Regions from separate parts of the Cytobacillus sp. FSL M8-0252 genome, predicted to be linked through region 2. Evidence: riboswitches for the same ligand, from Rfam matches in the RefSeq annotation. Region 2 holds a riboswitch; the other holds the start of a gene.
The links. Region 2 has a riboswitch for thiamine pyrophosphate ahead of thiT (energy-coupled thiamine transporter ThiT). Riboswitches for the same ligand answer to the same signal wherever they lie in the genome.
Positions count from the first base shown of each region.

Region 1 (3,157 bases), 2.1 Mb from region 2:
TCAACCCAAGAGTTTGTCGAGAGAACTAGTATAATGATAATAATGGGAATAAGTATCCCTGCAGCGAGTAACGTTTCTTGCCCTGTCATTTTCTGCTGCGTAGCTGTATTTGCAGCTTCGCCAATAAGTGATCCCTTCTCACCAATTATTTGATATATATCTTCTGTTGCTTCGACCTCTTTTCCACTCTCAATGGTGACAGAATAAAGAGCGTGATTATTTTTGTAGTAATTTTCTATTGTGCCTTGGTCTCCGGTTTCTATTGGTGTTCTTATGTCCATCGCATCATCTAACCACATCACATCAGTTACACCTTGAACCTTATTTAATTTCTCTTTGATAACGAGCGCTTCTTGGATTGTTACATTCTCAACCATTACGCTTGTATTTGGAATGCCACTAGTAAACTCCTCTTCCATCACTTCTAAAGCAACGGTAGATTCAGCTTCTGCTGGGATATAATCTTTCATATTATAATTAACATTCACAAACAGAAAGCCAATAGCAGAAAGCACTGATAACAAAAAGAAAATGATTGTTACAGATTTTTTATAACGAATAATAAACTCAATCATTATTGGTTTCCCCACTTCTTGATGTTGAAATTCTTTTACAGTAACATTATACATACCACTGTGTTAGATAAACAACAAACAGTTGTGTAAAAAATGTTTAACATCCAACATTTAAGCGTACTTTGTTGGATTTCTTTAAAAAAGTGAGGGTTTGTATGATGAACAAAAAATTGGATCGTCGGAAACAATATACTCGTATGGTGTTAAAGGAAAGTTTAATGGAATTATTAAGAGAAAAAGTAATCTCCTCCATTACCATTAAAGAATTATGTCAAAAAGCAGATATCAATCGTTCTACTTTTTATAGTCATTATCGTGATCAATTTGATTTACTCCAGCATATTGAAGATGAGATTTTGTTAGAATTACAAGTCACTTTAAAACAGTACAACCATAATGAGACAAATGAAACTTTTGCAATGACAAAGTATTTATTAGATTATGTTTATAAACGTAGTGCTGATTTTCTTATTTTATTTAGTGACCATGGTAACAAAGCTTTTCAAACGAGAGTAATTGATACTGCACAATCAATCATTATTAATAGTTTAAAGGAAGAACAGCAGGTCATAAATCTAGATAAATCAAAATATATGATTTACTTTGTAATTAGTGGATGTATTTATGTAATTGAAAAATGGTTAATGAACGGGATGAAAGAATCTCCGGAAGAAATGACAACCATTATTACTGAAATAAGTAATCGGGTTATTCTTCATTCTAAATAGGATGCGAATATATCAACATTCTTCACATCAATATTTTATTCACCTCTACTGTATTGAAATTTAAATTGTCTTCCCTACTCATTTGCATCATTTTACGTATCAATTAATATATTGTATTTATCGCTACTACATTATCAATTGACAAGTATTGGTTTACAGATAATGATTTTTTGCTTATGATAGGATAGACGAACAAATAAATATATCGAATGCGCTAGGGGAGCTATATTTAATGGCTGAGAAGGCAAGTGCCTGACCCTTATAACCCGATCTAGATAATACTAGCGTGGGGAAGTGCAGTTGGTCAGTGTATTCTCTTTTTTTCTGCATAGCCAAACTGCATTCCATCGGGGTGCAGTTTTTTTGTTCAAAAAATGTTAAAAGGAGATTTTTATATGAATCAATTATGTGGAACAAGTAGTATCGTAGGTTGTCAGTTTACGCTTTCTGCAATGAGTGAGAGGTATGTGGACATCATCTTATTTGCCCTTAAAGAAGTGAACATGTCAAAGGTGTGGGCTGAAACTGATGATGTATCTACTTGTATCCGTGGTAAGCAAATTCATGTTTTTGATGTAGTGAGGGCAATCTTTTTACACGCAGCTAAAACAGGAGAACACATCGCTATGAGTGGTACCTTTTCGATTGGTTGTCCAGGAGATTCAGCAGCAGATGTATACATGGACGAAACTGACATTGCCTTGAACAAGGACTATACAAAAGAAATAGACCAGCTTGCAGGTTGTAAATTTGCCCTCTATCCCTTAGGGAGGGAAGATTATATGGAAAAAATTTATGAGCAAATTGATTGGTCCAAGGAGACTGAAGTAAACGTAAGCCATAGCCATTATGCCACAAGGCTTGATGGCAAGGTGAATGATATTTTTAACTTGTTACAGAACGTTTTCGATCAGACCAAGCAAGATGTATCTCATGTGACAATGACATTCACATTATCAGCTAACAGCCCTACTGGAAAAGCTAAAGAAGTGAAAGTCTCATGATAAAATCATGGCGTCTGAAAGATATTGTTCTCATGTCAGTCCTGGGTGTAGTATTTGGCTTTATTTATTTAGGTTTTTTTGGGGTCGGTAAAGTTCTTGTTGCCATCCTTACCCCGTTTGGATTTGGACCCATTGGTTATGAATTGATTTATGGCATATGGTTTATTGTATCAATCATAGCTGCTTACATTATCAGAAAGCCAGGCGTTGCTTTTACAGCAGAAACCATTGCTGCTATTACCGAGGTACTTGTCGGCTCAACATCTGGACCCACTTTAATTCTTTCAGGGATGGTGCAAGGGTTAGGGGCGGAAATCGCTTTTGCACTGACAAAATGGAAAAATTACCAACCTCGAATTCTCGTTTTCTCAGGTGCTAGCGCAGCATTTATTAGTTTTCCTTACCATTTCTTTGTATCAGGTTTTCATGCCTATGAATCCTGGCTTATTATGACAATGTTTGTTATACGTCTCTTAAGTGGAGCCATCATTGCTGGTTATTTAGGAAAAATGTTAGCGGATCAACTAGCGAAAACTGGTGTGTTAAATGGGTACCCGATTGGGAAGGAGGTAATAGCAAGGCATGAAAAATCATCAACCAATTTTTGAACTAGACTCTTTCTCATTTTCCTTTGATAAACACGATGAACCTTCTGTAAATAATGTAAGCTGTAAGTTATATGCAGAGGAAGTGACTTTATTACTTGGAGCAAGTGGTTCTGGCAAAAGTACACTTACACTATGTTTAAATGGTCTATATCCTGAGGCGATTGATGGTTTTACTTCAGGGGACCTTTTATATAAAGGAAGAAATATCTCCTCCTACCCTAAAGGAGTAATAAACCAAGAAA
Region 1 covers NZ_JBBOWZ010000001.1:2,435,404-2,438,560, forward strand. The annotation lists gene MKX83_RS12375 (efflux RND transporter permease subunit) at 1-575, opposite strand, end outside; gene MKX83_RS12380 (TetR/AcrR family transcriptional regulator) at 734-1,303, shown strand; TPP riboswitch at 1,510-1,613, shown strand; gene MKX83_RS12385 (YkoF family thiamine/hydroxymethylpyrimidine-binding protein) at 1,699-2,307, shown strand; gene MKX83_RS12390 (ECF transporter S component) at 2,307-2,915, shown strand; partial or broken gene MKX83_RS24640 (ABC transporter ATP-binding protein) at 2,890-3,157, shown strand, end outside.
Region 1: linked by a shared signal. The riboswitch ahead of MKX83_RS12385 (YkoF family thiamine/hydroxymethylpyrimidine-binding protein) and the one ahead of thiT (energy-coupled thiamine transporter ThiT) in region 2 are both predicted to bind thiamine pyrophosphate.

Region 2 (3,157 bases):
CACTTTTATTACTTTGCCATTTTGAGGGGCGATAACTTCCTCTGCAAATGCGTAATAACTCTCATTTTTTTCAGGTCTACCATTATATGTAGAGCCATCCTTCACCTTTAATAGATCATACGCGTACCTTTGATGTTCATATACGTAATGGTAATTAATAAATTCATTTGTGCCACCCCAGAAAACAAACCAATCATCCATCACTGGCATAATGTATTCATTCTTTGTATAAATCTTATCTGTTTCTGGAAAGACAAAGTAGGGTTTCAAATAGAAACTGACAATTGTATATTTATCATCGAATCCAACCACAACTGCTTTTGCTTTTGAGTTATCTACCCATACGAACTGACCAATGCCTAAGACATCCGTCCGTGACGTAAGATGATAACTACGCACACCTTCATTAAAAGCTGCGCTCATCTCAATAAATGCCGATAATGAAACCATTCCTTGAAACACTTTTGAAGTTGCTTCATAAATTGTTTTAAAATCTTCTCTTAACCAATGATCTATAAACCTATCAGGATCTATTGACCCTACCATACCCTCTACCCCCGTAAGTTTTATTAAGATGAAAAAATTAAACGATTCTCAAGAAATATTTTGCAATTAATAGTAAAGAAACCGCCAATAGTTACTTTAATTTCACTTGAATCTTCTAACTTACCTTTCAAATCCCCTCTTAATGCTAGACCTAAATTTTCATCCTGTAATTCACCATTTACATACAACTTTTCTCCGTTAATCCAATAATTTTCGATTAATATATGATTTCCATGATGGTTTACTTCAAAAACCTTCTTCATATCAATCACTCCTTGATTATTCTACGACTATCTAGGGAATAAGTTTCACAAATAATCTGTTTTTTTACTACCAAAAAAAGATTCTTAAATTCTGATGAAAGTCATAGTATATTCTAACCGAGGATAAATTTAATACTTCCACAAGGGGAGCCTAATATGGCTGAGAGTGAGCGAGTTCGTTCTGACCCTAAGAACCTGTTAGATAATGCTAGCGTAGGGATCGTGGTTTTGGATATGAGCAATACTAGGCATCCATCACCGCCTATGTATTGCTTTTTTTCATGACAAAAAAGTAATACAGGTTTACTCGTTCGCTTCTCTTTTCGGAGAAGGAGGAAAAACATGAAACAAAATAAAACACTTTTTATGGTGGAAATTGCTATATTTGCAGCTTTGGCATTATTACTTGATTTCTTATCAGGCTTACTGATGGGGAGATTTTGGCCACAAGGTGGGTCCATCTCACTTGCTATGGTACCGGTTTTCTTAATGGCCTTTCGTTGGGGTGTTAAAGGCGGCGTCTTAACGGGCTTACTATTAGGAGGACTTCAAATCTTAACAGGAGCTGTTCCTTTTCATTTCGCCTCTTGGATCATTGACTATTTCGTAGCCTTTGCTGTTGTCGGACTCGCAGGCATCTATATGAATAAAGTTGTGCAAAATTATCAAGACGGCCAATTTGCCAAAGCAAACATGTATGTTATTAGTGGCGTTTTCTTAGGAAGTTTCTTACGCTTCTTATGCCATTATTTATCAGGCATTATCCTATTTGGTGCCTATGCTCCGGCAGATCAACCTGTCGCACTTTACTCACTCGTATATAACGGAACATATATGCTACCTACCTTTATCGTATGTGCCTTAGTCGTTGTCATGCTTTACACAACAGCCAATAAGGTCCTTCTGAAAAAAGCATATTAATCATCTAAAGGCTCTGGGGGAACGCAGGGCCTTTTTTTCAAGTCAACGTTTTGGGGGATTTTCGCACGATGAATGAACTGTGGAATCAGGGTGACATGTACATCGGCGTGATATCCATAAGGTAACCATGCAAAATGAAAGCGCCAAAAGCAGCTAGACAAACCAACATCTTCTCTTCTATTTTCTCCTTGAGACCGGCAGTTTTCTTTTTGGATTTCTGAGAGGGGGAGTAGACACATCTTTATCCTTACTTTTTTTAGCAGCACTTTTCTTCCGTCAATGTCAATCTAACGATGAACAATCTTGATTATTTATGAACTTGCAACAACTATTATCTACGGTAGTTTAAACCAACATCATCTGTTTTCTTTCTTGTGATTTTTGTACGTAAACACGATCGTGCGCAGTTCTCAACCTTCCCCTTCTCTCTTTTGCGCGTAAACACAATTTGCGCGCAGTTCCCTGACTTCCTCTTCTCTCTTTTGCGCGTATACACGATTTACGCGCAGTTCCCTGACTTCCCCTGCTCTCTTTTGCGCATAAACACGATTTGCGCGCAGTTCTCTGACTTCCTCTTCTCTCTTTTGCGCGTATACACGATTTGCGCGCAGTTCTCTGACTTCCTCTTTTCTCTTTTGCGCATAAACACGATTTGCGCGCAGTTCCCTGACTTCCCCTGCTCTCTTTTGCGCGTATACACGATTTGCGCGCAGTTCTCTGACTTCCTCTTTTCTCTTTTGCGCGTATACACGATTTGCGCGCAGTTCCCTGACTTCCCCCTTCTCTCTTTTGCGCGTAAACACAATTTGCGCGCAGTTCCCTGACTTCCTCTTCTCTCTTTTGCGCATAAACACGATTTGCGCGCAGTTCCCTGACTTCCCCTGCTCTCTTTTGCGCGTAAACACAATTTGCGCGCAGTTCCCTGACTTCCTCTTCTCTCTTTTGCGCGTATACACGATTTGCGCGCAGTTCTCTGACTTCCTCTTTTCTCTTTTGCGCGTATACACGATTTACGCGCAGTTCTCTGACTTCCTCTTCTCTCTTTTGCGCGTAAACATCATTTGCGTTCAGTCTTAACTATAAACGCTCATTTAAGAATTACCGTATTGATTGGATGAAGCTGACACATATTTAAAAGATACCACCGCCCAAGTTTATGTGGAGATTGTATAGCACACACGCCTAGATACTGCTGGCTCTTTCCTCTGTAGTCATGCCACCAGAGGGTCCATGTTATTGAAAATAAGGATATAATTGAACATTGTAATTATCATTTACATATTTATCCACTCGCATAACTTCTATGCAATAACAAGAAATAATCTCTATCTCCATTCAAAAAATTTTATTTTTCGTGAACGAAAGGAGAACACTAATCGTCATAATAGTAAATCCAAAGAAAAGGGGGGCAAGGTTTGGAAGAGAAA
Region 2 covers NZ_JBBOWZ010000001.1:337,395-340,551, reverse strand. The annotation lists gene MKX83_RS01790 (M23 family metallopeptidase) at 1-546, opposite strand, end outside; gene MKX83_RS01785 (hypothetical protein) at 570-809, opposite strand; TPP riboswitch at 943-1,047, shown strand; gene thiT (energy-coupled thiamine transporter ThiT) at 1,152-1,730, shown strand; gene MKX83_RS01775 (hypothetical protein) at 2,141-2,737, opposite strand; gene sigY (RNA polymerase sigma factor SigY) at 3,146-3,157, shown strand, end outside.